3 regions of the Rhizobium binxianense genome follow, and region 1 is predicted to be linked to each of the others. Evidence: riboswitches for the same ligand, from Rfam matches in the RefSeq annotation. Region 1 holds a riboswitch; each other region holds the start of a gene.
What was found. Region 1 has a riboswitch for cobalamin ahead of nrdH (glutaredoxin-like protein NrdH). Riboswitches for the same ligand answer to the same signal wherever they lie in the genome.
Positions count from the first base shown of each region.

Region 2: it holds a riboswitch for cobalamin, as region 1 does, so the genes downstream of both, cobU (bifunctional adenosylcobinamide kinase/adenosylcobinamide-phosphate guanylyltransferase) here and nrdH (glutaredoxin-like protein NrdH) in region 1, are expected to answer to the same signal.
Region 3: it holds a riboswitch for cobalamin, as region 1 does, so the genes downstream of both, bluB (5,6-dimethylbenzimidazole synthase) here and nrdH (glutaredoxin-like protein NrdH) in region 1, are expected to answer to the same signal.

Region 1 covers NZ_CP118713.1:3,684,590-3,694,586, forward strand. The annotation lists gene nrdF (class 1b ribonucleoside-diphosphate reductase subunit beta) at 1-880, opposite strand, end outside; gene nrdE (class 1b ribonucleoside-diphosphate reductase subunit alpha) at 1,035-3,239, opposite strand; gene nrdI (class Ib ribonucleoside-diphosphate reductase assembly flavoprotein NrdI) at 3,218-3,622, opposite strand; gene nrdH (glutaredoxin-like protein NrdH) at 3,634-3,855, opposite strand; cobalamin riboswitch at 4,137-4,359, opposite strand; gene PO860_RS18075 (heavy metal translocating P-type ATPase) at 4,576-6,837, opposite strand; gene PO860_RS18080 (MerR family transcriptional regulator) at 6,909-7,331, shown strand; gene PO860_RS18085 (TIGR03862 family flavoprotein) at 7,400-8,608, shown strand; gene PO860_RS18090 (helix-turn-helix domain-containing protein) at 8,724-9,683, shown strand; gene adh (aldehyde dehydrogenase) at 9,850-9,997, shown strand, end outside.
Region 2 covers NZ_CP118713.1:2,193,080-2,203,076, reverse strand. The annotation lists gene PO860_RS10980 (chloride channel protein) at 1-1,521, opposite strand, end outside; cobalamin riboswitch at 1,774-2,166, shown strand; partial or broken gene PO860_RS22330 (tRNA lysidine(34) synthetase TilS) at 2,318-2,473, opposite strand; gene cobU (bifunctional adenosylcobinamide kinase/adenosylcobinamide-phosphate guanylyltransferase) at 2,515-3,039, shown strand; gene cobW (cobalamin biosynthesis protein CobW) at 3,044-4,099, shown strand; gene cobN (cobaltochelatase subunit CobN) at 4,103-8,035, shown strand; gene cobO (cob(I)yrinic acid a,c-diamide adenosyltransferase) at 8,035-8,673, shown strand; gene PO860_RS10955 (cysteine hydrolase family protein) at 8,803-9,459, shown strand; gene PO860_RS10950 (helix-turn-helix domain-containing protein) at 9,514-9,997, opposite strand, start outside.
Region 3 covers NZ_CP118713.1:2,056,978-2,066,974, forward strand. The annotation lists gene PO860_RS10255 (DUF2865 domain-containing protein) at 1-775, shown strand, start outside; gene bluB (5,6-dimethylbenzimidazole synthase) at 806-1,495, opposite strand; cobalamin riboswitch at 1,538-1,724, opposite strand; gene PO860_RS10265 (MFS transporter) at 2,174-3,577, shown strand; gene PO860_RS10270 (3-deoxy-7-phosphoheptulonate synthase) at 4,250-5,311, shown strand; gene PO860_RS10275 (TolB family protein) at 5,308-6,135, opposite strand; gene PO860_RS10280 (NAD+ synthase) at 6,180-7,859, opposite strand; gene PO860_RS10285 (DUF1003 domain-containing protein) at 8,035-8,565, shown strand; gene PO860_RS10290 (GFA family protein) at 8,660-9,058, opposite strand; gene PO860_RS10295 (ABC transporter ATP-binding protein) at 9,343-9,997, shown strand, end outside.

The DNA of each region.
Region 1 (9,997 bases):
TCGGCGAAAGCGCAGACAGGATCGCCGGATTGACCTTGCAGGCCTCGGAGGGGAAAAGCGCCTCGTAGCCGAGGTTCATCAGCGCCTTGTTGGCGTTGTAATGCAGGAACTTCTTGACGTCCTCGCTCAGCCCGACGCCGTCATAGAGCGCCTCGGTATATCTCGCCTCATTATCATAGAGCTCGAGCAGCAGGTCGAAGGCGAAATCCTTGATCTCCTGCCGTCTCTCCTCGGAAAGCCGCTCCAGCCCGCGCTGGAACTTGTAGCCGATATAATAGCCGTGCACCGCCTCGTCGCGGATGATCAGCCGGATCATGTCGGCCGTATTGGTGAGCTTGGCGCGGCTCGACCAGTACATGGGCAGGTAGAAGCCGGAATAAAACAGGAAGCTTTCGAGGAAGACGCTGGCGACCTTCTTCTTCAACGGATCACCGGAGCCGTACTGCTCCATGATCAGCGTCGATTTCCGCTGCAGGAATTCATTCTCCTCCGACCAGCGATAGGCATCGTCGACATCGGGTGTCGAGCAGAGCGTCGAAAAGATTGAGGAATAGGAGCGGGCATGCACCGCCTCCATGAAGGAGACGTTGGAAAGCACGGCCTCCTCATGCGGCGTCGCCGCATCCTCCATCAGCCTGACGGAACCGACACCGTTCTGGATCGTATCGAGCAGCGTCAGCCCGGTGAAGACGCGGATGGTCAGCTGCTGCTCGGCCGGCGTCAGCGTCGCCCAGGAGGGAATGTCGTTCGAGAGCGGCACTTTCTCCGGCAGCCAGAAATTGCCAGTGAGCCGGTTCCAGACTTCGAGATCCCTATCGTCCTCGATGCGGTTCCAGTTGACGGCGCGCACCCGGGAGGCGGGTTTGATTTGCATGTTCATAAGGTGGTCCTTCCTGAGAAGTCGGTGTGCGCAGCGCCCTCATCCGCCTGCCGGCACCTTCTACCCGCTGGGAGACTTGCGGCAGCGTCATCGCCTCTCCCCGGCGGGGAGAGGGTTAGGGTGAGGGGCCTCTGGCTCGAAGGCCGAATTCAAATCATAGCGTACAAGACACGCAGCCCTGCACCTCGGTGCCGGACAGCGCCATCTGGCGAAGGCGGATGTAGTAGATCGTCTTGATGCCCTTCTTCCAGGCGTAAATCTGCGCCTTGTTGATATCGCGCGTCGTTGCCGTATCGCGGAAAAACAAGGTCAGCGACAGGCCCTGGTCGACATGCTGGGTCGCCGCCGCATAAGTATCGATGATCTTCTCCGGCCCGATCTCGTAGGCGTCCTGGTAATAATCGAGATTGTCGTTGGTCATGAACGGCGCCGGATAATAGACGCGGCCGATCTTGCCTTCCTTGCGGATCTCGATCTTCGAGACGATCGGATGGATCGAGGAGGTCGAGTGGTTGATGTAGGAGATAGAGCCTGTCGGTGGCACCGCCTGCAGGTTCTGGTTATAGAGGCCGGAGGCCATCACCGCCGTCTTCAACGCCACCCAGTCTTCCTGCGTCGGAACGAGGATTCCGGCATCGTCGAACAGCGCCTGCACCTTTTCGGTCGCAGGCTTCCATTCCTGCTCCGTATATTTGTCGAAATAGTCGCCGGAGGCATATTTCGAATTTTCGAAGCCCTTGAAGCTCTGGCCGCGTTCGACCGCCAAAAGGTTCGAGGCGCGGATCGCGTGATAGGTCACCGTATAGAAATAGATGTTGGTGAAATCGACGCCTTCCCTGGAGCCGTAGAAGATGCGTTCGCGGGCGAGGTAACCGTGCAGGTTCATCTGACCGAGGCCGATCGCATGGCTCTCGTCATTGCCCTTCTCGATCGAGGGAACCGAGGAGATGTGGCTCATGTCGGAAACGGCCGTCAAAGCCCGGATCGAAGTCTCGATCGTCTTGCCGAAATCGGCGGAATCCATCGCCGCGGCGATGTTCAGCGAGCCGAGATTGCAGGAAATGTCCTTGCCGAGATATTTGTAGGAGAGGTCGTCGTTGTATTCGCTCGCCTCGCTGACCTGCAGGATTTCCGAGCAGAGATTGCTCATCGAGATGCGCCCGGCGATCGGGTTCGCCCGATTCACCGTGTCCTCGAACATGATGTAAGGGTAGCCGCTCTCGAACTGGATTTCGGCGATCACCTGGAAGAATTCGCGCGCCTTGATCTTCTTCTTCGAGATGCGGGCGTCCGCGACCATCTCGCGATACTTTTCCGTCACCGAAATCTCGGTGAAAGGCACGCCATAGACGCGTTCCACGTCATAAGGTGAGAACAGGTACATGTCCTCATTATTCCTAGCGAGCTCGAAGGTGATGTCCGGCACGACGACGCCGAGCGACAGCGTCTTGATGCGGATCTTCTCGTCGGCATTTTCGCGCTTGGTATCGAGGAAGCGCATGATGTCGGGGTGGTGGGCGTTGAGATAGACGGCACCCGCCCCCTGGCGCGCGCCGAGCTGGTTGGCATAGGAGAAACTGTCTTCAAGCAGCTTCATCACCGGGATGATGCCCGACGACTGGTTTTCGATCTGCTTGATCGGCGCGCCCGCCTCACGGATGTTGGTCAGCGACAGCGCCACGCCGCCGCCGCGCTTCGACAATTGCAGCGCCGAATTGATCGATCGGCCGATCGATTCCATATTGTCTTCGACCCGCAGCAGAAAGCAGGAGACCAGTTCGCCACGCTGCTTCTTGCCGGCATTGAGGAAGGTCGGCGTCGCCGGCTGGAAACGGCCGGAAATGATCTCGTCCACTAGGTCGCGGGCAAGTGCCTCGTCGCCGCGCGCCAAGGCCAGCGCCACCATGCAGATGCGGTCCTCATATCGCTCGAGATAGCGCTTTCCGTCGAAGGTCTTCAGCGTGTAGCTGGTGTAATATTTGAAAGCGCCGAGGAAGGTCGGGAAACGGAATTTCCTGGCATAGGCCTCGTCGAACAGATCGCGGACGAAATTGAAGGAATACTGGTCGAGAACCTCCTGCTCGTAATAGCCCTCGGTCACGAGGTAATCGAGCTTTTCCCTGAGATTGTGGAAAAACACCGTGTTCTGGTTCACATGCTGCAGGAAATATTGCTTGGCTGCCAAACGATCCTTGTCGAGCTGGATCCGCCCCTCATCGTCATAGAGGTTCAGCATCGCGTTCAGCGCGTGGTAGTCGACCGCATCAGCCGCTTTCAAAGGGCGTTCGCCGGCGGGATGAGCAAAAGTGTTATGCGGTTTTGCGCCCGCATCCCGCGTCAGAGTTGTTCCCGTGTCCAAAACCGTTCCATTCCGTGTTTGACGTTGGCGAGGTCGTCTTCGGTGCCCAGCAGCTCGAACCTGTAGAGGTAAGGTACCTGGCATTTCCGCGAGATCACGTCGCCGGCGAGCCCGTATGTCTCGCCGAAATTGCTGTTGCCCGCGGCAATCACGCCGCGGATGTGTCCTCGGTTTTCCGCATCGTTCAAGAAACGGATCACCTGCTTGGGAACGGCCCCCTTGCCGCCGTCGCCGCTATAGGTCGGCACGATCAGCACGAAGGGTTCGCGGATATGGAACGCGTCTGCGCCGCTTGAGGGAATGCGCGCCGCGCGCAGTCCGAGCTTGGCGACGAACCGATGGGTATTCTCGGACCGGCTGGAATAATAGACGATCAGCCCCATCGCTTTTCCGATCAGGAAAGTGCGCTGATCATGTCGGGACGGAAGCCCGCCCAATGCTGCTCGCCGGCGATGACGACCGGAGCCTGCATGTAGCCAAGGCTGCGGACGCGATCGAGCGCTTCGGCATCCTGCGAGATATCGACGATGTCATAGTCGACGCCCAGCCGGTCGAGGGCGCGGTAGGTGGCGGTGCATTGGACGCAGGCAGGCTTGCTGTAGACGGTAATGGTCATGATATTCCTCGTGACGACGCGATTGGGACGCAGGACATCGATCGGAAATCTCTTGATATCCGTCGAAAAACACTCTGATGTTTTGCAGCTATGCGGCTTGTTCAGCCGCCGGGCGTGATCCGCCCTCTTGGTGCGGGTGGCGGCCTGGACTGAGATACTGACATGACTTCACCCCGAAGTGGCTCAATGCGAAGGTTTCGGGGGCGAAGGTTCGGGCCTGCGAAACGCGATGCGGAGACATCCCCGCAGCCATGCAACGCGACCATCCGGACACCCCGCCCGTGGACGTTTTGTTCGAGGCAGGTCTCCTGGCTCACGGGTCAAAGCACCCTGCCCCAGCCTTCCCGGAGCATCATGCTCCAGTGACCTGAAATCGGACAGTTGCTCACCGCTTACAGTTGCGGGGGCAGCTCCGGCATTGCCGCGCCATGATGGCGAAGCGCACCGACCCGTCTTAGCCGCCGATCCTCACGAATCGACGGAACCTCGAACACTAGATATAGTACCTCAATCCAAATTCGCGTCAACGGATGGTTTTTGCCTTGCGTTACGACAGGTTTGAAATTGCTGCATTCCTGTGAAAAACAGGGATAACCAAAGCTTAAAGAAAGCGGGCTGTGGAGAAAGCCTTGATGAGAGCCGGCTATGGCCGGCGCCAAGATTTCGATTCGAGATCACGCCCGAATCGTCGATGGGACATCCCGCCGGTGACCCGCGATGTTATATCTTTATCCGAAGCAGCCTGAGCGCATTGATCGTCACCAGCACGGTGGCGCCGGTATCGGCGAGGATCGCCGGCCAGAGTCCGGTGATACCGGCGATCGTCGTCACCAGGAACACCGCCTTCAGCCCGAGCGCGATGGTGATATTCTGCAGGATGTTGCGCATCGTGCGTTTGGACAGTTCGATCATCCGCGCCACGTCGCCGACGCGTCCGTGCAGCACTGCGGCATCCGCCGTCTCCAGCGCCACATCGGTGCCGCCGCCCATGGCGATGCCGATATCGGCAGCCGCCAGCGCCGGCGCGTCGTTGATGCCGTCGCCGACCTTGGCGACGACAAAGCCCTCGCGCTTCAATTCGCCGACGACCCGCTGCTTGTCCTCCGGCATCATCTCGCCGCGCCAGTCGATGCCGAGCATGACGGCGACGGCCGCCGCCGTCCGCTTGTTGTCGCCCGTCAGCATCATCGCCTTGACGCCGGCCGATTTGAGCGTGGAAAGCCCCGCCTGCGCATCCTCGCGCGGCTCGTCGCGCATGGCGATCAGGCCGGCCGTGGCACCGTTGACGAGCAGCACCGATACGCTCTTGCCCTCGTCGTTCAACGTCGTGATGCGTGCATCCTGTTCGACGCTGAGCACCCCGCGCTCGCGGCCGGCCGGCGGTGACAACAGGTCCAGCGTCTCGCCGCCGACCTTGCCGCTGACACCCTTGCCCGGCAGCGCTTCCAGCTCGAAGGCCGGCGGCACGGGAACGCCGTCGGCCTTGGCACGGTTGAGGATCGCCAACGCCAAGGGATGGCTGGAACCCTGCTCCAGCACCGCCGCCCGTGACAGCAGCTGCGCCTCGCTCAGGCCAAAGGAAATGATGTCAGTCACCTGAGGCTTGCCTTCCGTCAGCGTGCCGGTCTTGTCGAAGGCGACCATCGTCACCTTGCCGAGCGTTTCCAGCACCGCTCCGCCCTTCATCAGCAGCCCGCGCTGGGCACCTGCCGAAAGCGACGCGGCGATCGCCGCCGGCGTCGAAATGACAAGCGCGCAGGGGCAGCCGATCAAAAGGATGGCAAGGCCCTTATAGACCCATTCATTCCAGAAGCCGCCGAGCAACAGCGGCGGAGCGACCGCAACGAGTGCGGCGACCACCACCACGCCGGGCGTGTAATAGCGCGAGAAGCGATCGATGAAACGTTCCGTCGGCGCCTTGGATTCCTGCGCCTCCTCCACCAGCTTGACGACACGGGCAATGGTATTATCGGCAGCGGCCGCCGTGACGCGAACCCTGAGTACCGCATCGCCATTCACCGTGCCGGCAAAAACGACGGCATCGACACCCTTGCGCACCGGCGTGCTTTCGCCGGTCACCGGCGCCTCGTCGATCGCGCTCTCGCCCGAGACGATGATGCCGTCCGCCGAGATCCGGTCGCCCGGACGCACCATGATGATGGCGCCGACGGCGAGGCTTTCCGCCGGCACGTCGCGCGTCTGGCCATTGTCTTCGAGCAATGCGTTCTTCGGCACCAGGGCCGTCAGCGACTGGATGCTTTCGCGCGCCTTGCCCGCCGCCACGCCCTCCAGCAGCTCGCCGACGAGGAACAGGAACACGACGGTTGCCGCTTCCTCGCCGGCATTGATGATGACGGCGCCGACGGCGGCGATCGTCATCAGCATCTCGATTGAAAACGGCGTTCCCGAGAAGGCAGCCATGACCGCGCGCCGCGCGATCGGCACCAGGCCGACCAGCATGGCGATGATGAAGGCGTAGGAGGCGATCGCAGGCACCAGATGGCCGATGGCATAGGCGGCAATCAGCGCCGCACCTGAAAGGATGGTCAGTCTGCCCTTCTTGCTCTGCCACCAGGGACCGGCCATCAGCGCATGGTCGTGCCCATGCAGACCTTCGATTTCCTTCCCGCCGCGGGCATGGCCATGATCATGGCCCGCATGATCGTGATTATGACCTTCGTGATCGTGATGGTCATGGCCCGCGTGATCGCCGTGGTCGTGATGATCGTGCGCGCCACGGTCATGCGCGGGTGCTGCGTTTCCGGCAAAGGGCGAGACCGAATAACCGAGCCCCGTCACCTTCTTCTCGATCGCCTTGAGGTCGCTGCTGCCGTCATGCCGGACGGTCATCGTGCCTGCCATCACCGAGACGGAAACATCGGCGACACCGGCAACGCGTCTGACCGCGGTATCGATCTTGGTCGCACAGGAGGCGCAATCCATGCCGCCGACCCGGTATCGTGTCTCGCTCGTCTCAACCATCATCCGCTTCCTTGTCAAACAGAAGCATCCCTCCTACATCCTCTAGCGACTAGAGGTGCAAGAGAGAAATCATGAAAAAGATCACGATCGGTGAAGCTGCGCGCCGGAGCGGCGTCAAGGTGCCGACGGTGCGTTACTATGAAAGCATCGGCCTGCTCGCGGCCCCGAGCCGCAGCGAAGGCAACCAGCGCTCCTTCGAGCCCACCGATATCAACCGCCTCGCCTTCATCCGCCATGCCCGTGAACTCGGCTTCGAGATCGAGGCGATCCGCACGCTGCTCACCCTGCAGGACGATCCGCACCAATCCTGCGCCTCGGCCGACGCCATCGCCAAGGCCCGCCTCATCGAGGTCGAGCAGCGCATCCGCAGCCTGATGGCGCTGAAGGCCGAGCTCGAAACCATGGTGGAAGGCTGCGGCCACGGCCGCGTCGACCAATGCCGCGTCATCGAGGTGCTCGCCGATCACGGCCAGTGCACGCATCCGCACCACTGATCCCTGCCCTTGCAGGCAATCCCAGCCCGCGCCAAAACTGCATGCAGACAGAATCGGGCGAGATATCAATGAACCAGAAGCAGATTGCCATCATTGGCGGCGGCCCGGCGGGCCTTGCGGCCGCCGAACTGCTCTCGCTCTCCGGTCATGCGGTGACGGTCTACGACGCCATGCCGACCCTCGCCCGCAAATTCCTGCTGGCCGGCAAGTCGGGTCTCAATATCACCCATTCCGAGGATTATGCCCGCTTCACCACACGCTTCGGCACCTCCGCCGCCCCTCTGCGCCCCGCGCTCGATGCCTTTACCCCTGACGATATCAGGGATTGGGCCACGGGCCTCGGGACCGAGACCTTCGTCGGCTCGTCCGGCCGGGTCTTTCCGACGGTGATGAAGGCGTCTCCCTTGCTGCGCGCCTGGCTCAGGCGATTGGAGGCGCAGGGCGCCACGCTGCGCACTCGCCATCGCTGGATCGGTTTTGCCGACGAGGGTTACACTTTCGAAACGCCCGAAGGGCGCAGCATCGTCTATTGCGACGCAGCCCTGCTGGCGCTCGGCGGCGCAAGCTGGCCGCGCCTCGGCTCCGATGCAAGCTGGCTGCCCTGGCTCTCGGAGAGGGGCGTGGAGATCGATGCCTTCCAGCCCGCCAATTGCGGCTTCGTCGTCGACTGGAGTCAAAACTTCAGCGATCGTTTCGCCGGCGAGCCGGTGAAGTCGGTCACCGCCACATCGGAAACCGGCACCTTTCCCGGCGAATTCGTCATCACTGCAAGCGGCATCGAGGGCAGCCTGGTCTATGCCCATGCGGCGAGCCTCCGCGACCAACTGCTGAACCGTGGCTGCGCTGTCCTGACGCTCGACCTCGCCCCGGGCCGAACGATCGAAAGGCTGACCCACGACCTCAAGCGGCAGGACGCCAAATCGAGCTTTTCAAACCGCCTGCGCAAGGGAGCCGGCCTCGACGGCGTCAAGGCGGCGTTGCTGCGCGAACACGCTCCCGAGCGCGACCGGACCGATCCGGAACGTCTTGCCGGCATGATCAAGGCCCTGCCGGTGCCGGTGATCGAAACCCGGCCGATCGCCGAGGCGATCTCGTCGGCGGGTGGCATCCGCTGGAGCGGCGTCAACGAAGACTACATGTTGAAGGCACTGCCGGGCACTTTCGCCGCCGGCGAGATGCTCGACTGGGAAGCGCCGACAGGCGGCTATCTCCTCACCGCCTGCCTGGCGACCGGCCGGGCGGCCGCGCGCGGCATCGAGGCCTGGTTGCGGCGCTAGGTTCGGTGGTCGCAGCGCTTGGACAAGCTTGCTGCTCAATCGGCCGCCAGCGCCGGCCGATTGCCAACCAGCCGCTTTTCCATCAGACTATGCTGACGTTCGGTGGGAGGAGCCGATGCACGAACACTCAGCACACGCCGAGCACGTCTACACGTCTGCCCAGCGCGATTCCGCCGCAGCCAGTTCCCCGGTTGTTGCCTCATGGCGGCGATGCATGACCATGCATCAGCTCGCCCCCGAGGACGCACGGGCGCCGTTGCGCCTTACCGACCAGGAATTCCAGAGCGCGCGCGAGCAGTCCGAGCAGCTGATCGCCAGCGCGACGGAAGAGCTCGACCGTCTCTTTACGACAGTGGGCAAAGCCGGCTGCTGCCTGCTTCTAACCGACAAGAACGGCATTGCCCTGGAGCGCCGTGGGGCTGCCGGCGACGACAAGGAATTCCGCGAACTCGGCCTCTGGACCGGCTCGGTCTGGACCGAGGCGAGCATCGGCACCAATGGCATCGGCACCGCCCTTGCCGACGAGCGCGCCGTCGCCATCTTCCGCGATCAGCATTTCTTCTGCACAAATACCAGCCTCAGCTGCACGACGGCGCCGATCCGCGATCATTGTGGCCGGCTGGCCGCGGCTCTCGATATTTCCACCTGCCGCGACGACGTCAACGAGATGACGCTGGCGATCCTGACGCAGACCGTGCGGGATGCGGCGATGCGCATTGAGCTCAACCTCTTCCGCTCGGCCTTTACGGGCGCCCGCTTCCTGATGGTCCCGGCCGGCGCCAATTCCGCCGCCGCCCTGCTTGCCGTCGACAGGCACGATCTGGTGCTCGGGGCGACGCGCGCCGCCCGCATCGCGCTGCAGTTGGACGACAAGCGCATCGCCGCCGGCATTCCGGCCGCCGATGCCCTGCATGAGGCCGGCGTTTCCCAGCAGGACGAGATCGTCGAGGCGGAAAAGGCGGCGCTGCTGCGGGCTCTGTCGCGTGCCGGCGGCAATGTTTCGCAGGCAGCCATAGCACTCGGCATCAGCCGCGCCACGCTGCACCGGAAGATGAAGAAGCTCGATCTCCACTGATCGGGCTGAAGGTTCCGCTGCTGCGGCAATCGTGAGCCCCTCCTGTCGCAGGTCTGCGACAGTGTGCGCTGCGGTATTGATCCCCCACCCTGTTCCCTTCGACAAAACACGCACATTTTCCTCCCACTGGTTCGTTTGGGAACCTGGATCATCATGGGAGGATGACATGCTTCATCAGAAAATCGTCGAGTCGCCATTCAAGCTGAAATACGGCAACTATATCGGCGGCGAATGGCGCGAGCCGGTCGAGGGCAAATATTTCGAAAACCTGACACCCGTCACCGGCGGCAAGCTCTGCGACATTCCCCGCTCCA
Region 2 (9,997 bases), 1.5 Mb from region 1:
CAGCAGCAGGCCCGCATATTTGTCGCTCTCCTCGACAAGGATGACGCGTTGGGTCGAGCCGATCGGGAAGGCCTGCTTGAATTCTTCCAGCGAGATGCCTGATTTGGCGGTCTTGACGTCTGATCGCATCAGCTTGTTGACGGTCAGGTTGCGAATCCAGCCCACGTCGTGGGCGCTGCGGATGCTCTCGCCGCGCAAGTGGAAGCGCCACGTGGCGAAGGAGTAGCCGAAGGTCGAGCGCACCACGAGCGACGAGGTGATGACGGCGGCAAGCACCAGTGCGGTAATCGGGAAATCGCCGGTGATTTCCAGCGCCAGGAAGGTCATCGTCAGCGGCCCGCCGATGACGGCGACGGCGAGCGAACTCATGCCGACCACGGCATAGATAACAGGCGTCAGCGTCGCATCGGCGAAATAGGGGCCGCAATAGGCAAAGAGCTTGCCGAGCAGGGCACCCATGAACAGCGAGGCGAAGAACAGGCCGCCTCTGAAGCCGGAGCCGATCGAGATCGCCGAGGCAAAGGATTTCAAGAGGAAGAGGCCGATCAGCGTCGGGATCGCCACATCGCGGGAGAGGTTGAGATGCAGCGCGCCGTGGCCGGCCGAAAGCACCTGCGGAGAGATCATCGCCAGCAGTCCGACGACGATGCCGCCAAGCGCCGGGCGGAAGGGCGGAGCGATCGCACTCTTGCGCGCCAGTTCCTCGACGAAGGCGACGCCCTGCATGATCAGGATGCCGACACCGGCGCAAAAGGCGCCGAGCAGCAGGGCCGGGATATAATCGGCCGGCACGACCGTGCCGAAGCTGCCGATATCGATGGCGAAATCGCCGTCGGCAAGCAGCCTTGCAATGAGAGTGGAGACAAGGGCCGAGACAACCACGGGGGTCAGCGAGACGATCGTATAGGTGCCGATGATCAGCTCGAAGGCATAGAAGGCGCCGGTCAGCGGCGCGTTGAAGGCGGCGGCGATAGCGCCGGCCGCCCCGCAACCGACGAGCACGCGCAGATCAGAGCGGCGAAGCTGCAGCTTCAGGCCGAATTTCGAGGCGATGCCGGCGGCAAGCTGGGTATAGCCGGCCTCGAGCCCGACGGAGGCGCCGAAGCCGTTGGAGATCAGGTTCTGCACGGCAACGATGATGCTGTCGGTCAAGGACAGGCGGCCGCCATGCAGAGCATTGGCCTCGATTGGATCGACCATCGGCTTCTTGCGTCGTTTCGCCAAGATGAAAAGCAACAGCCCGAGCAGGATGCCGCCGACGACAGGGGCCGCGAGCAGCAGCAGCTTGTCGTCGATGTCGGACGAGCTCAGCCTTTCGTCGTCGGCGATGCCGAAGACCAGCCGGTGCAATTCATTGGAGACGAAGCTCATGCCGGTGACGGCAAGCCCCGAGGCGATGCCGACGACAGCGCCCGCAAGCGACAGGCCGACCTCGCTGCGGCGGGTCAGCGCACGCAGCCGCCCCGGATCAAAGAAAACACGCAGCGCGCGCAGACGGCGCCGATCCAATTTCATAAGCATGGCCAGACAACTAGGCGGGGAGAGGCTCGGTCAAGGGCGGTGGCGCAGTCCGCTTGCAGTGCAATTGCGGCGAAAAGCCGGCGTTCGGGTCAAATATTTATGACGTAAGTCTCTGATAAAAGACGATATTTCTGGTGGAGTAAGTCATGTTTGAATGAGTGCGCCGCCTTACCGGCGATCGGGCGGCCGTCAAGGCCGGTTGACTTCACTCCCGGGCTTGCCTAACCATCCCTCAACGGATGGTCACCTGACCATCCTGATATAACGGATGGTTCCGGATCGGTGTAGCGCCCTTCCGGATGAAAAGGGAATGTGACGGGGCGGACCCAAGCCGGGCGCCTTTATCACAGCCGACCCCGCGACTGTAGAGCGGTCAGGGTCTTCCATCCGGCATCGAGCGCTTCCGGCCGGCCCCTGCAATGGTGCAGGCGGGACGGATGGGCGATATGCCGGAAAAGCCACTGGACATGCATGGTGATCAACCGGGGTCGGACGCCTCTATATCTACGAATCGTCCACTCTTTCACCGATGCAGCCGGGAAGGCGAGGCAGATCCGCCGGCAGGATCAGGGCGACCGGTTTCCGGTCCGCCCCGATCGGCCGACAACCGCGAGCCAGGAGACCTGCCATCCCGTGCCGGGCGAGAAGCCCAACCCTGGGCGCTATGCCCGCTGCCAGCACGGAGGTTGTCTTGGCTGAACGATTGAATTCAGCGCGGCCTGGTGCGGCGCGGTTTGGCGGGACCTTACAGGTGTCGGCGCCTTCCGTTGCGGCGTGTTTGGTGGGTACATTCCTCTCCTCCCTCATTCCTGTGCTCGTCACAGGAATCCAGTGCGCCCAAGTCCTTGGGCGCGGAGGACTCCCCTTTAACCGAGTCATTCACGGCGCGGACGCGCCGTGGCTGGATTCCTGTGAGATCCCTCGTGCAAAGCCCGAGGAAGGGAATGAGGGAGGGTGGCGGAACGTCGCGTTTCCTCTGGCGACGGTCTGCATATGACAAGCGTCCCATCCAACACCGTCTTCATCCTCGGCGGCGCCCGCTCCGGCAAGTCCCGCTTCGCCGAATCTCTTGTCGTCGCCACCGGCCTCGATCGCCACTACCTCGCCACCGGCCGCGCCTGGGACGAGGAGATGCAGGCGCGCATCATCAAGCACAAGGTCGATCGCGGCCCGTCCTGGGCGACGCATGAGGAGCCGCTCGATCTGGTCGGCAAGCTTGCCGCCATCGACGGCGAAGGGCGCATCGTGCTGATCGACTGCCTGACGCTCTGGGTTACCAATCTGATGATGGAGCAGCGCGACATGGCGGCGGAATTTGCCGCCCTTGCCGATTTCCTGCCCGGCGCCAAAGCGCGGCTCGTTTTCGTTTCCAACGAGGTCGGCCTCGGCATCGTGCCCGACAATCGCATGGCGCGGGATTTTCGCGATCATGCAGGCCGGCTGCACCAATCGATCGCGGCGAAGGCCGCTGAAGTCTATTTCATCGCGGCAGGCCTGCCGCTGAAAATGAAGGGTTAAGTCCATGAACCAGCAGAAGATTCCCGCAACCGTCATCACCGGCTTCCTCGGCGCCGGCAAGACGACAATGATCCGCAACCTGCTCACCAATGCCGGCGGCAAAAAGATCGCGCTCATCATCAACGAATTCGGCGATCTCGGTGTCGACGGCGACGTGCTGAAAGGCTGCGGTGCGGAGAATTGTAGCGAGGACGATATCATCGAGCTCACCAACGGCTGCATCTGCTGCACCGTCGCCGACGATTTTATTCCGACGATGACGAAGCTGCTCGAGCGCCAACAGCGGCCCGACCATATCGTCATCGAAACCTCGGGCCTCGCCTTGCCGCAGCCGCTGGTCGCTGCCTTCAACTGGCCCGATATTCGCACCCAGGTGACCGTCGATGGCGTCATCACTGTGGTTGACAGTGCGGCCGTGGCCGCCGGGCGTTTTGCCGACGACCATGATGCCGTCGATGCGCGCCGCGCCGAGGATGAATCGCTCGATCACGAAAGCCCGATCGAGGAGCTGTTCGAGGATCAGCTCACCTGCGCCGATCTCATCGTTCTCAACAAGACCGACCTGATCGACGTCGCCGGCCTTGGCCGCGTGAAGAGCGAGGTCGCCTCGCGCATTGCCCGCAAGCCCGTGATGATCGAAGCCAGGAATGGCGAGGTGCCGGCAAGCGTGCTGCTCGGCCTCGGCATCGGCGCGGAAGACGATATCGCCAACCGCAAGTCCCATCACGAGCTGGAGCATGAGGACGGCGAGCCGCACGGTCACGACGAATTCGACAGTTTCGTCGTCGAGCTTGGTGCGATTGCGGATACATCAGGTTTCGTCGAGAAGCTGAAGGGCATCATCGCTGAGCATGATGTGCTGCGCCTCAAGGGCTTCATCGAGGTTTCCGGCAAGCCCATGCGCCTGCAGCTGCAGGCCGTGGGTGCGCGCATCGACCAATATTTCGACCGCGCCTGGGCACCGGGTGAAGCGCGCAACACGCGTCTCGTCGTCATCGGCCTCCACGAGATGGATCAGGACGCGGTGCGCAAGGCGATCGAAGCGCTGGTCCGAGGATAGAGAATGCATCTGCTTCTGGCCCAGCAGGGGACGATCAGTGACGGCGACGAGGCCATCGACCTCGGCCAGTCGCCGGGCGATGTCCTGTTCCTCTCGGCCGCCGACACCGAGCTTGCGGCAATCGCCGCGGCTCATGCCGGCGGGGCGAGCGGATATGCGCTGAGGCTTGCCAGCCTGATGAGCCTGAAGCATCCGATGTCGGTCGATACCTATGTCGAGCGGACGGCGCGGCATGCGAAGCTGATCATCGTGCGGGCGCTGGGCGGAGCGAGCTATTTCCACTATGCGCTGGAGGCGTTGCATGCGGTCGCGGCTCGCAGCGGGGCGCTGATTGCAGTGCTGCCGGGCGATGCCAAGCCGGATGCGGGACTGGTTTCTTTTTCCAATGTTGATCTCGACGATCTCAATGCGCTCTGGGCCTATCTGATCGAGGGCGGCGATGCCAATGCGCGGGCTTTTCTCGATTATGCCGGGGCGATGTTGTCGGGTGCCGAGAAGCCGGCACCGGCGGTGCCTTTGATGAAGGCGGGGATCTGGTGGCCGGGGCGAGGGCTGATCGGGGTTGAGGAATGGCTGCCGGTTGTTGCTGCGGAGGTGTCTTCGGGTGTGGCGATGGTCGCGGAGGAGGGATTTGAACCCCCGACAGTCGCCATCAGCTTCTACCGCGCCCTCGTTCAAAGCGGCGAGACCGGGCCGATCGAGGCACTGGTCGAGGCGCTGGCCGCACTCGGCCTTCGGCCACTGCCGGTCTTTGCCTATAGCCTCAAGGATCCGATTTCCAAAGGCATTCTCGAAAGCGTGTTTTCGGCGCTGAAGCCCGATGTGGTCATCAATACCACCGGCTTTGCGGTCTCCGCGCCGGGTGCGGACCGGCAGCCGACGGTGCTGGAGGCGAATGGGGCGATCGTGCTGCAGGCGATCCTCTCGGCCTCGTCGAGGGATGCCTGGGCCGCTTCCTCTCAGGGCCTTTCGGCGCGTGATCTCGGCATGAACGTTGCGCTGCCCGAGGTTGACGGCCGAGTGCTGGCGCGGGCTGTCTCCTTCAAGACGGCGGCGCGCTACGACGCGGCGGTCGAAACGAATATCGTCGCCAGCGAACCGGATGCCGGCCGGGTGCGTTATACGGCGGAGCTTGCCGCCAACTGGGCGCGGCTGCGCGGGACACCGGCGCAGGGCCGGCGCATCGCGCTTGTCATGGCGAACTATCCGAACCGTGATGGCCGGCTCGGCAACGGCGTCGGCCTCGATACGCCGGCCGGAACCATCGAGGTGCTTCGCGCGATGGAGGCAGCGGGTTATCCGGCCGCCGATATTCCGGCCAACGGCGACGCGCTGATCCGGCATCTGATGGAGGGGCCGACCAACTCGGGACGCGACGGCAGGGTCATCCGCGAGACACTTTCCCTGAGTCGCTACAACGGCTTCCTGGAATCTCTTCCCAATCAGATTCAGGATGAGGTGCGAGCCCGCTGGGGTAATCCCGAGGACGATCCGTATTTTCGCGAGGGCGTCTTCGCCCTGCCTTTCGCCCGCTTCGGCGGGGTGCTCGTCGGCATCCAGCCGGCGCGGGGCTACAATATCGATCCAAAGGAGAGCTATCATTCGCCGGATCTCGTACCGCCGCACGGTTATCTCGCTTTCTATGCCTTCCTGCGCCGTGAATTCGCGGCCCATGCGGTCATTCACATGGGCAAACACGGCAATCTCGAATGGCTGCCGGGCAAGGCGCTGGCGCTGTCGGAGAACTGCTATCCCGAGGCGATCCTTGGGCCGCTGCCGCATCTCTATCCCTTCATCGTCAACGATCCGGGCGAGGGCACACAGGCCAAGCGCCGGACTGCCGCCGTCATCATCGATCATCTGACGCCGCCTTTGACGCGGGCCGAGAGCTACGGACCGCTCAAGGACCTGGAAGCGCTGGTCGACGAATATTACGAGGCCTCCGGCGGCGATCCCCGCCGCATCCGCCTGCTCAGCCGACAGATTCTTGATCTTGTGACCGATATCGGACTCGACCGGGATGCGGGCATTGCCAAGGGCGAGAGCGAAGGCGAGGCGCTGAAGAAGCTTGACGCCTATCTCTGCGATCTCAAGGAAATGCAGATCCGCGATGGCTTGCATGTGTTCGGCGTGTCGCCCGAGGGACGGTTGCTGACCGATCTGACCGTGGCGCTGGCGCGGGTGCCGCGCGGACTGGGTGAGGGCGGGGATGCGAGCTTGCAGCGGGCGATCGCTGGGGATGCGTTCGGAAACCCCTTTCAGCCAAAAGACCCCGCCCCAACCCCTCCCCACAAGGGGGAGGGGCTTGCTGGGCGCGCCGTCTCTGCATCAGCTTTGGTCGCAGAGGTTGCCGCGAGTGCAGCGATAAGCCCCTCCCACCTGTGGGGAGGGGTTGGGGAGGGGTCTTCCTTCGACCCTCTCGACACCGATATGGCAGCCGTTTGGAGCGGCCCACGGCCGGATATCCTCGCAGAAATTCGCGACACCCTTTGGCGCACCCACGGCGACACCGTCGAGCGCATCGAACTGCTCGCCGCAAAGTTCGTTTCCGGCGAGATGGCGTGCCCGCTCCTCTGGTCCCAAACCAGATCGGTGCTCGCGGAGATCGAAACCCGTCTCAAGCCTTCCATCCTCGCTTGCGGCGCCGCGGAAATCGAAGGGCTGCTCAGAGGCCTCGATGGCCGGTTCGTCGTACCCGGTCCCTCCGGCGCCCCGACCCGCGGCCGGCCTGATGTGCTGCCCACCGGCCGCAACTTTTATTCGGTCGACAGCCGCGCCGTGCCGACGCCGGCGGCTTACGAGCTCGGCAAGAAATCCGCCGAGCTTTTGGTGCGCCGTTACGTGCAGGATCACGGCGAATGGCCGGTTTCCTTCGGCTTGACGGCCTGGGGCACCTCGAACATGCGCACCGGCGGCGATGATATCGCCCAGGCTTTGGCATTGATCGGCGTCAAGCCGCTCTGGGACATGAGTTCGCGCCGGGTCACCGGCTATGAGATCATCGCGCCGGCGATGCTCGGGCGGCCGCGCGTCGACGTGACGCTCCGGATCTCCGGCTTCTTCCGCGATGCCTTTCCCGAGCAGATCGCCCTGTTCGACAAGGCGGTCCGCGCCGTCGGCGCGCTCGAAGAGGACGAGACGGACAACCCGATTGCAGCGCGCATGCGCGGTGAGATGGCAAGGCTTGCCGCCGCCGGTCTCGACGCGGCCTCGGCGAAACGCCGGGCGGGCTACCGGGTTTTCGGCTCGAAGCCCGGCGCTTACGGCGCCGGATTGCAGGCGCTGATCGACCAAAAGGGCTGGGAGCGGCGCGCCGATCTTGCCGAGGCCTATCTCGTCTGGGGCAGCTATGCTTATGGGGCCGGCGAGGAGGGCAAGGCCGAACGCGGCTTGTTCGAGGAACGGCTGCGCTCGGTGCAGGCGGTCATTCAGAACCAGGACAATCGCGAGCACGATCTGCTCGACAGCGACGATTATTACCAGTTCGAGGGCGGCATGGCAGCGGCGGCCGAACAGCTCGCCGGCGCGCGCCCTTCGATCTATCATAACGACCATTCGAGGCCGGAAAAGCCGGTGATCCGGTCGTTGGAAGAGGAGATCGGCCGCGTCGTGCGCGGCCGCGTCGTCAATCCGAAATGGATAGCGGGCGTCATGCGCCACGGTTACAAGGGCGCGGCCGAGATCGCCGCCACCGTCGATTATCTCTTCGCTTTTTCGGCGACGACGGGGGCGGTCGGCGAACATCATTTCGAGGCCGTCTACCAAGCCTTCGTCGCCGATCCCACTGTGCGCAGCTTCATGATGGAGAAGAACCCGGCGGCATTCGACGAGATGCGGGAGCGGCTCAGCGAAGCGATCGACCGCAGCCTCTGGACGCCGCGCAGCAATTCGGCCCGGTTCGACTTGGCCGCCATACAACGCAATGAGGTAAACTGATGAGCGACGAGACCCCGGACAACAACGCGGGCGGCAAGGACGATGCGCGGCACGCCGAGAAAATGGCGAAGAAGAAGGTCGCGCGCGACAAGATCATGGCGACCAAGACCGATGGCAAGGGCCTGATCATCGTCCATACCGGCAAAGGCAAGGGCAAGTCGTCGTCTGCCTTTGGGATGATCTTCCGCCACATCGCCCATGGCAAGCCGTCCGCCGTCGTGCAGTTCATCAAGGGCGCGATGTGGACCGGCGAGCGCGATCTGATCGAGAAGCATTTCTCCGATCTCTGCCAGTTCCACACGATGGGCGAGGGTTTCACCTGGGAAACGCAAGACCGCGCCCGCGATGTCGCCGCAGCCTCGGCCGCCTGGGAAAAGGCCAAGGAGCTGATCCGCGACGAGCGCAATTCCATGGTGCTGCTCGACGAGATCAATATCGCGCTGCGCTACGACTATCTCGACATCAACGATGTCGTCACCTTCCTGAAGAGCGAGAAGCCCGCCATGACGCATGTCGTGCTGACCGGTCGCAATGCCAAGGAAGAGCTGATCGAGATCGCCGATCTGGTCACCGAGATGGAACTGGTCAAACACCCCTTCCGCTCCGGTATCAGGGGTCAGCCGGGCGTCGAGTTCTGAGAGGCAGGCGACATCCATCCCAAGCGGTAATCGAACGCCGATCACATACCGGTCGCGGCTTGGTGATTTGACAGGCGGATGGCCTATCCGGAGATTTGCCGCGACCCTTTGCCCCCGGAGAATACCATCATGAAAACCAAGGCCGCAGCCGCATTCGCCGGCTTTCTTTTGATTGCCGCTCTCGGCGCATCCGCCGCCAAGGCGACGATCATCGACGACTGGAGCACAGTGAAGGCGCCGGCTGCCCCTGCTTTGAAACCGGTCGATGTGAAGGCCTCGGAGACGGCGCTTCTGCTCCTCGATTTCAACGGTGCGCAGAACCCGGAGAAGGGGCCCTGCAACACCAAGACCAAGCAGCGCTGCATCGCTTCGTTGCCGAAGGTCGAAAAGCTGATGAAAGAGGCGCGCGCAAGCGGCGTTCCCGTCGTCTACAGCATCACCGGTGGCGCGACGGCAGGTGACATCGCCAACGTGCTGGCGCCAAAGGAGGGCGATCCGGTCGTGCAATCCGGCGCCAACAAGTTCATCAATACCGATCTCGAAAACATCCTGAAGGATAAGGGCATCAAGACGGTCATCGTCACGGGCACGGCCTCGGAAGGGGCGGTGCTGAACACAGCCGCCTATGCGGCGCTCAAGGGCATGAACGTCATCCTGCCGGTCGACGGCATGTCCTCCACCAATCCCTATGCCGAGCAGTATGTCGCCTGGCATTTCGCCAATGCGCCCGGCGTTTCGGCCAAGACGACGCTGACAGCGATCGACGAGATCAAATTCGATAAATAAACACCAAGGAGGAACTGATCGAGATCGCCGATCTGGTGACCGAGATGGAAAGCTTCAATTGGCGAGATGGCCGCGCAGGATCGCGGCCGTTTCCTCATCGGCCGGGAAGAGCGTCTCGATTGCGAGTTCCGACAGAGTGATATCGACAGGCGTGCCGAAGACTGTTGTTGTCGAGATGAAGGAGAGAAGGCCGGCCCTCGTTGAAAGCTGCAAGGGAACGGCGATGCCGGCAAGGTCGGTATGTTGCTTGGTCGTAGCTTCAGGCGCGGGATAGGACAGCAGTTCCTTCAACAGCTTATCCAGTACCGGATCGCCCGAGACCGAAATCTGCTGACGCAACCGATCAAGGAGATGGGCGCGCCATTCCGAGAGATTGATGATGTGCGGTGCCAGCCCCTGTGGATGCAGGCTGAGGCGCAGCACATTGACCGGCGGTTCCAGCAGGGATGGATCGGCAACGGCTTCGAGCAGCGGTGCGATGGCGGCATTGACGGCGACAAGCGTCCAGTGGCGGTCGATGGCGATAGCCGGGAAGGGC
Region 3 (9,997 bases), 1.6 Mb from region 1:
TCTCCAGGACCGCCGCAACGAGCTGGCCGGCCAGAAGGGCGATGATGGCGAGCGCCGCGAACTGATTGCCGCTCTCGACAGCAATGGCTGCAACATCGAAAACTTCTATGCGCCGAGCGACCGCAACGCCGCCGACCCTGCCCCGAGCATCGAGGAGCAGGCGATGCGCAACGATACCTTCATTCCGCTCGGCGGCGGTGAAGAGATCGATCCGCGTTACGGCCTGCCGCGGGCCGAGATGCTCTCGCCGGTCAGCACCATGTGCGTGCGCAGCTGCGACGGCGGCTTCTTCCCGATCAGCTCGAACGCCACTTCGGTCGATTTCGGCCGCGACGCTGAGACCTGCGCCAAGATGTGCCCGGGGATCGAGACGGAACTGTTCTATCGTGACGTGACGAGCACCGAAGCCTCGAACATGATCTCGGTCGCAACCGGCACGCCCTACAGCGCCATGAAGAACGCTTTTGCCTATAAGAACCGCACGCCTGGCGAAAAGTCCTCCTGCGCCTGCAATCTCACCGCCTATTACGACGAGATGCGCGGCAAGCAAGCCTTGAGCGAACCGCCGCAACAGGGCTCGATCACATCAATCCGAACCAATCCGCCGGCGAAGGCTGCCACCGCTGCCGTGCCGCAGCCATCCGTTCCCGACCGTCCTTACGATCCCGCACAGAACAAGGTCCGCCAGGTCGGCCCGCAATTCCTCGCCGGCGATCAGGGCTCGATCGACCTCGCCAATCCGGCAACGCCGGGCCCGCAGCCACAACAGCAGTGATTGGCCGAGCCGGGTTCGAGGCGACGCTGTTCAGCGCTCTCGCCGTCCCCAACCGTCGTGAAACACGAGCTCCTCGAGCGGCAGTCGCTGCCGCCAGCCTTTGACGGAGAGTTCCGGCTCGTCGTAGAGCTTGTCGACGAAACCGGCGCAGAGCCAGGCGACCACCTCGACATGCTCGGGTATGCCGAGAATGCTCTTCAGGTCACCCTCGCGAAAGATACTGACCCATCCGATACCGATCCCTTCGGCGCGGGCCGCAAGCCAGAGATTCTGTATGGCGCAGACTGTGGAATAGCTATCCATCCTGGGATTGTGCGTGCGCCCCAGCACCACGCTGCCGCTGCGGGTGGGATCGCAGGTTACGCATATGCCGAGCGGCGCCTCGACGATGCCTTCGAGCTTGAGGGAACGGTAGACCTGCCGCCGCTCGCCCTCAAACATCAAAGCCGCTTCCTCGTTGGCCTTCGAAAAAGCATGCTGGATGCGCGCTCGCACGGTTGGACTTTTCACCAGAATGAAATTCCACGGCTGCATGAAGCCGACAGAGGGCGCATGATGAGCAGCCGTCAGCAGCCGCTCCACGACATGGTCGGGCAAGGGATCGGGCAGGAACTGACTGCGCACGTCACGCCGCGTCATGATCGCGTGATAAACGGCCTCGCGTTCGGCCAGCGAAAAACCGGACGCCGCCAAAAGGGCATCCTCATCAAAGGGTCGCATCGTCAAATCCCCAACAACGCAACCGCCCGCCGTCCGCGCGGGTTGGGTCTATCTTGCCAGGCCGGTCTTCTGACTTGGCGTCATCCGTCTGCCGCAGCCTTCCCGGCAAAAGCCAGTGGCGTAGTGATGCGGCAAGCGTCGGCCTTACAGCGTTGGGCACGTTCCGGTCTTGCACCGGATTCCCGATTCTCCCGCCTCATCGGCGGGCACCTGACAGCGCATGTATTTCAGGAAAGTGCGGTGGCGGCAAGCCGCGAGCAGGCGGCGCCGGCACGCGGTCGAGAGGACGGCGCGGCATCCGCCGCGATTCCTCATCCTGAGGTGCCCCGTAGGGGCCTCGAAGGACACGCCGCAGCGCCGCTTCTTTCGTCGTTCACTATTTCGCGTCCACGCCGGTGCACCCGCCTCGCCCTTCGAGGCTCCGGCCTTTGGCCTGCGCACCTCAGGATGAGGCTCTCTTGGGCGTTGGTGCACCCGGCTAAGATGACCGTGCGGCTGCCTGGTTTTGTTGCTTGCCCTTGAAGCGTCTGTCTCCAACGCACCGCCCGCCCCGCGTCGGTTTGAAGCGGCTCGGCAAACCCCTTCATCGATAGTTTCTATGGCCCTATCGCCACCGAAGGCGTATGGACGATATAGTCCCTCACAGCATCCCGGTTGCCCGTGCCCCGCCTCACGCCCATGATCCTCGCGGTCGCCCTGTTCATGGAACAGATGGATTCGACCGTGATCGCCACCAGCCTGCCGGCTATCGCGGCCGATATCGGCACCTCGCCGATCGCGCTGAAGCTGGCCGTCACCAGCTATCTCGTGGCGCTGGCGATCTTCATTCCGATCAGCGGCTGGATGTCCGATCGTTTCGGCGCACGCAATGTCTTCCGCCTGGCGATCTTCGTCTTCATGATCGGCTCGATTGCCTGCGCCTTTTCCCATTCGATCGCGGCCTTCGTCGTCTCGCGGCTGATCCAGGGCGCCGGCGGCTCGATGATGACGCCGGTCAGCCGCCTGCTTTTGGTCCGGGGAACACCGCGCCACGAGCTCGTCGATGCCATGGCCTGGCTCACCATTCCGGCGCTGATCGGCCCGATCATGGGGCCGCCGATCGGCGGTTTCCTCACCACCTATCTCACCTGGCACTGGATCTTCTGGATCAACGTCCCGATCGGCGTGCTCGGCATCATCCTCGTCACGCGCTTCCTGCCGGCGGTCGAGCCGCGCAGTCCGCGGCCGATGGATTTTCCCGGCTTCTTCCTCTGCGGCATCGGCTTTTCCGGCGTCGTCTTCGGCCTGTCGGTCATCAGCCTGCCGGCCGTGCCCGTCGTCTACGGCTACGTCACGGTGGCGATCGGCGTTCTTGCCGGCCTCCTCTATCTCCTGCATGCCCGCCGCGCGCCCTATCCGCTTCTCGATCCGAAAATGTTCCGCTATCCCCTGTTCCGGGCGGCGATCCTCGGCGCTTCGAACTTCCGCATGGGGCTCGGCGCTCTGCCGTTTTTGATGCCGCTGATGCTGCAGCTCGGCTTCGGCCTGACGCCGCTGCAATCGGGTTCGGTCACCTTCGTCAGCGCGCTCGGCTCGATGGGATCGAAATTCGCCGCCTCGCACACCTTCAATGCCTTCGGCTTCCGGACCGTCATATCGATCACCACCTTGCTGGCGGCGATCTTCCTCGGCATCAACGGCCTGTTCACCGCCGAAACGCCGCTGTTCCTGATCATGGCCTGCCTGCTGATCGGCGGCCTGTTCCGCTCCATGGCTTTCTCGGGCGTCAACGCCATGGCCTTCGGCGATATCGACAATGCCGACAGCAGCCAGGCGACCGCGATCAATGCCGTTGCCCAGCGCATCTCCATGGCGATGGGTGTGGCGATTGCCGGCGGCATCCTCGAAATTTCCAGCAGCTTCCATGGCGGCAGGCTGCTGGTTTTGGATTTCCACATCGCCTTCTTCAGCGTCTCGGCAATTTCGGCGCTGGCCTGCATCACCTTCCTGCGCCTGCCGCGCGATGCCGGCGCAGAACTGACGACGCGCCGCCGCAAACACCGGCAGGCCGAGCCCGAAGAGGCGATCGCGGAAAACAGCTGATCGAGGCAGATCTCCAGTGGGCGTGATAGCGAAATAACACGCGTGTGCTCCGGCATCCCATTCTACTTTATGATTTCAGCGCCTTGCAGAAAGGCGACTAGGCCTTTCCCGGGCCGCTGCCGAGCAGAGCGCCTCGTTCGACGCCGAAAGGGCTCGCAACGCACTGTTGACGGAGGAGGCGAGCAAGTTCCCAAGATCCTTCGGCGCCGGCAAGGACATGGTCTTCGTCGATGAGATCGAAAAGGACGAATCGACCTAGACGCTGCAGTCGCAGGCAAGCGTCACAATATCGGATGACAAGGGAAGGCCGATCGGCGCCATCACCGTCGGCCTGAACGTCGAGGCTCTCTGATCTCAGCTTCTGCGTTCATATCGCCCAGAAGCAGCGCGCTTTTGGGCGATATGCTTTTTGCCTCCTGCGGTAACGATTGGTCGTCCCGCAGGAGCCGGATTTTCAGGCCGCAAATTCTGCGTGACATCATGCGGTTGCGACGCTACATACGCCTGATGTCGACCACTTCGATCTACGCCTCGCGATTTTATTGGTACCGCTGCTTCCAGCGGATGCGGGTCTATGCGTAACTGAAGTCGACGCGACGACAACCCGAACAGCCGCTAGTCTACCTGGCGGCTTTTTTGTTCCACCCGGTATGACCAAACAGGAGCCATACCGTGTCCGATACCATTGACGATCTGCGAATTCTCGAGATCACGCCCCTCACCAAACCCGCCGATATCCTCGCGGAAATCCACCGCGACGCTGTTGTCACCGAAACCGTGACCAGCAATCGCGATGCGATCCATAAAATTCTCCAGGGCGAAGGCGATCGCCTGGTCGTCGTCATCGGCCCCTGCTCCATCCACGACCCCGTTGCCGCCCGGGAATATGCCGCGCGGCTCCAGGAGCAACGACATCGCTTTTCCGACGACCTCGAAATCGTCATGCGCGTCTACTTCGAAAAGCCTCGCACCACCGTCGGCTGGAAGGGCCTGATAAACGACCCGCATCTCGACGGCAGCTATCGCATCGAGGAAGGCTTGAGGATTGCCAGGCGCCTGCTGCTCGACATCAATGCCATGAGCCTTCCGGCCGGCGTGGAATTCCTCGACACGATCACGCCGCAATACATTGCCGACCTCGTCAGCTGGGGCGCGATCGGCGCTCGCACGACCGAAAGCCAGATCCATCGGCAGCTCGCCTCCGGCCTCTCCTGCCCGATCGGCTTCAAGAACGGCACCGACGGGAGCGCCCGCGTCGCACTCGATGCGATCCTGGCCGCATCGCAGCCGCATCACTTCCCCGCCGTCACCAAGGACGGACAGGCGGCGATCGCCTCGACGAAGGGCAATGAGGACTGCCACATCATCCTGCGCGGCGGCAAACAGCCGAACTATGAGGCGGCCGATGTCGAAGCGGTGACCACCGAAGCCGTCAAGCTCGGCGTCGCCCCGCGCATTCTCGTCGATGCCAGCCATGCCAACAGCGGCAAGGACCCGATGAACCAGCCGCGCGTCGTCAAATCCGTCGCCGCGCAGATCGCCGCCGGAAACCGCGACATCAAGGGCATGATGATCGAAAGCAACCTTGTTGCCGGCCGCCAGGATCTCCTTCCCGGCAAGCCGTTGGTCTACGGCCAGTCGATCACCGATGGCTGCATCAACTGGGATATGTCGGTCGCGGTGCTGGAAGACCTGGCACAATCCGCCCGCGAGCGGCGCCGGATTCGCGTTTAGGCGGTCGGGAAATAGCGCACATAGGCGAATTCTTCGCCATCAGGAGACCAGCAGGGCACGTTGATGGTGCCCTGCCCGCCGAACAGCTCGAACAGCGTCTTCAGATTGCCGCCGTCCATGTCCATCAGCCGCAGCCGCACGTCGAGATCGCGGGGATGATCGAAGATCGAGGGGTCGTAGGACAGGATCAGCACCTTGTCGTTTTTGGGCGACGGATGGGCGAACCAGTTGCCCTGATTGTCCGAGGTGACCTGCTCCAGCCCGGTGCCGTCGGGGTGAATGCGCCAGATCTGCATCAAACCGGTGCGGCTGGAATTGAAATAGATCCATTGCCCGTCGGCGGAATAATCCGGTCCGTCATTACGGCCCTCGCCATGCGTCAGCCGCGTCTCGGCGCCGCCGTCGACAGAGATCGTAAAGATGTCGAAAAGGTCGTCGCGGATGCCACAATAGGCAAGCTGGCGGCCATCCGGCGACCAGCCATGCCAGTAGGATGGCAGGTTTTGCGTGACGAGCCGCGGCGTACCGCCTTCGATCGGCAGGACGTAGATCGCCGACTTGCCGAATTCGGTCTTGTCGGAGATGACAATCTGAGTGCCATCGGGCGAAATGCCGTGATCATTGTTGCAGTTGACGGCAAAGCCGGTATCGACCTTGGTGACCTCGCCGCCATCGAGCGGCAGCCGGTAGAGCAGCCCGTCGCCGTTCAGCAGCAGATAGGAACCATCAGGCGAAAAGTTCGGCGCTTCAACCAGCCTGTCCGTCTGCCAGACTTCGCGCGCCCTGCCCGTCCTGACATTATAGATCTCGACCGAGCTGCGCATGTTTCCTCCCAAAAATCTCCACGCCGTCAGCGATCCCGATTGCGCTAGCGATCCCGGAACCGGTTGGTGATCGGATAGCGCCGGTCGCGCCCGAAATTCTTCTTGGTGATCTTCACGCCCGGCGCCGATTGCCGGCGCTTGTATTCGGCGAGATAGAGCAGGTGCTCGACGCGGTGAACGGTCGCCACGTCATGGCCGCGCGCGACGATCTCTTCGACCGCCATCTCCTTTTCCACCAGGCATTCGAGGATATCGTCGAGAACGGGATAGGGCGGCAGCGAATCCTGATCCTTCTGGTCGGGACGCAGTTCGGCCGACGGCGCCTTGTCGATGATGTTCCGCGGGATCACCTCGCCGGAGGGACCGAGCGCACCCGGCGGCACATTCTCATTGCGCCAGCGCGACAGCGCATAGACCTGCATCTTGTAGAGGTCCTTGATCGGATTGAAGCCACCGTTCATGTCGCCGTAGAGTGTGGCGTAGCCGACCGACATCTCCGACTTGTTGCCCGTCGTCACCACCATCGAGCCGAACTTGTTGGAGATCGCCATCAGGATGACGCCGCGGGCACGGCTCTGCAGGTTCTCCTCGGTGATGCCGCTGTCCGTGCCCTCGAAAAGGCTGGCGAGCGCACCGCTGAATCCCGTCACCGGCTCTTCGATCGGCACGATGTCGTACCGGCAGCCGAGCGCTTTGGCGCAATCGGCCGCGTCCTTCAGCGAATCCTCGGACGTATAGCGGTAGGGCAGCATGACGGTGCGCACCCGCTCCTCGCCTAGCGCGTCGACGGCGATGGCCGCGCAGATCGCCGAGTCGATGCCGCCGGAAAGGCCGAGCACGACTGTTTTGAAGCCGTTCTTGTTGACGTAGTCGCGAAAGCCGAGCAGGCAGGCGCGGTAATCGGCCTCCTCGCCTTCAGGGATATGCGCCATCGGCCCTTCGGCGCAATGCCAGCCGGCCTCGCCGCGCTTCCAGGTGGTCACCGCAAGCGCGGTCTCGAACTGGCTCATCTGGAAGGCCAAAGACTTATCGGCGTTGAAGGCGAAGCTCGCCCCGTCGAAGACCAGTTCGTCCTGGCCGCCGAGCTGTGCGGCGTAGACCAGTGGCAGGCCCGTCTCGATCACCTGCTTCAGCACCACCTGATGGCGGATATCGACCTTGCCGCGATAATAAGGCGAACCGTTCGGCGACAGCAGGATCTCGGCCCCGCTTTCGGCCAGCGTCTCGCACACGCCGAGATCGCCCCAGATATCCTCGCAGATCGGAATGCCGATCCGCACGCCGCGGAAATTCACCGGCCCCGGCATGGCGCCTTGGTTGAAGACCCGCTTCTCGTCGAATTCGCCGTAATTCGGCAGGTCGATCTTGTCGCGCACAGCAATCACCTTGCCGCCGTCGAGCACGGCGACGGAATTGTAGCGCCCGGTCTCATCCTGCCGGGGAAAGCCGATGAGGACGCCGGGCCCGTCATCGGCGGTATCGGCGGCCAGGCTCTCGACCGCTTTCCAGCAGGCCCGGATGAAGGCCGGCTTCAGCACCAGATCCTCCGGCGGGTAGCCGGAGATGAAAAGCTCGGTCAGGACGAGCAGATGTGCGCCCTCCCGGGCAGCGTCAGCGCGCGCCTCACGCGCTTTGGCGAGATTGGCTGCGACGTCGCCGACCGTTGGATTGAGCTGGCCGATGGCGATGCGGAAGATATCAGAGAGAGCGTTTTCCTGTGTCATGTCATTTATTTAGCCTGCAGCTTCCGCAACGGCAACATGTTCGCTGCGAAAGCACCACCCGGCAGTGGCGAAATTTTTATGAAGGGTGCGCCAGAGCGCCGCGGGACTCGATACACATTGCAATTTACAGACGGAGCGGAATACTGCGCCGGAAGCGATAGCAGGAAACACAGCCATGAATAACTTTTCGAACTTCGTGCACCATCATTTCGACAAGCCAGCCGAAGAGCTCGGCACGATCGAGAAGCGCGTGCTGGCAAAAGCGCACGCGCGCAAGATCATCTCGACCGACGTCAATGCCGCCTTCTCCGCCGAAGCCTCATTCGGCGAGCGTGTCGCCGACGGCATCGCCCGCGTCGGTGGCTCCTGGTCCTTCATCATCGCCTTCCTCGCCTTTCTCGTCGTCTGGACTGTGATCAACACCATCATCCTGGCGACCGGCGCCTTCGACCCCTATCCCTTCGTCTTCCTGAACCTGATCCTGTCGATGATCGCCGCCATCCAGGCGCCGATCATCATGATGTCGCAGAACCGCCAGGCCGAACGCGACCGCTTCGAGGCCGCCAAGGATTACGAAGTCAATCTCAAGGCCGAGCTCGAAGTGCTCTCCCTGCACCAGAAGATCGACATGAGCGTGCTGACCGAACTGACGGCACTGCGCGAGGATGTGGCTCGCCTCAGTGCTGCGCTTGCCGCCAAAGGCTAATGCATGTCGCCCAAAAGTGTGCAGCGGTTTTGGGGCAACGACATGCATCTGATAAAAACTTAAAGCGCATAGCATCAATCCGATATGACGCGCTTTAACTCGGATTTACCGCATATTGCGGCAGGCCATCCGTTATCTCGTAGAAATCGCCCTTGTCGGCGCAGTAGATGTGGTGGCCGAAGGCAAGCCCGCTCGGTTCGTCGAAAGCGCCCGCCATGATCGAAATCTCTGCCGATCGGTCGCCCTGCCAGAACAGCGCGGAGCCGCAATTCCCGCAGAAGCCGCGCTGCGCCTCTTCACTTGAGCGGTACCAGCGGATCGCTTCAGCGCCTTCGATCGAAAGAGCGGGACGCGGCACGTTGACCGCGGCGTAATACAGCCCCGTCTGCCGGCGGCACTGCGAGCAATGGCAGCCGACCACAGGTCCTGGCCTCGCCGTAGTCGAAAATCGCACGGCGCCGCAAAGACAGGCGCCTGTATGCCGTTCGGTCATGATCGCTCTCCCGTTTATGACTGAACGTTGCCGCCGATCACCGCTGGCGTCAAATCCAAACCGCTCAACAAAATCATCAGAAATCTTGAAGGTCGCTGGTGATTTTGGCTTGAGCCACCCTGTTGCCTGCCGACAACACTCGGCAACGTCCTCCCATCGCCGGTTGAATCGATCGCCGTTGTCGGCGATAATCCGCATCTATTCATACAACCTCCGGGAGACTGACATGAGAGCGACCCTGTCCGTACAGAAAGGAAAAATCCCCCACAAGGACATTCAGCTTCATGAACATTTCGTTCTCCCGCGCGAGGAAAAGCTCGCGACGCCATAACGCCTTCCTGAACCTTTTCCGCGGCGATCCCGCCGCCGACCGCGGCCGGCGTTGGTTGCGCATGCGCAAATTCCTCTCTTATTACCGCCCGCATCTGCCTTTGCTGCTGGCGGATCTGCTGTGCGCCATCCTCGTCGCCGGCACCGCGATCGCCCTGCCGCTCTGCGCCAACATCGTCACCAGCAGGCTTCTGGCGCTGCCCGACGCGCCGCAGGCCTTCGCACAGATCCTGGCAATGGGCGGCATCATGCTGGCCGTTCTGGCGGTCCAGATCGCTGCGATCTTCTTCGTCGACTATCGCGGCCACGTCATGGGCGCCCGCATCGAGGCCACGGTCCGGCAGGAACTCTTCGAGCATTGCCAGAAGCTCTCGTTCGCGTTCTACGACGGCCAGCGCACCGGTCAGTTGATGAGCCGTATCACCAATGACTCTCTGTGGCTCGGCGAACTCTTTCACCATGGCCCCGAGGATCTCTCGATCGCTCTGCTGAAATATGGCGGGGCCATGCTGGTGCTGTTCTTCATCGATCCGCCATTGGCAGGCATCATCCTGCTGCTCACCCCGGTGGCGATGGCCTATGCGCTCTATTTCAACCGGCGCATGAACC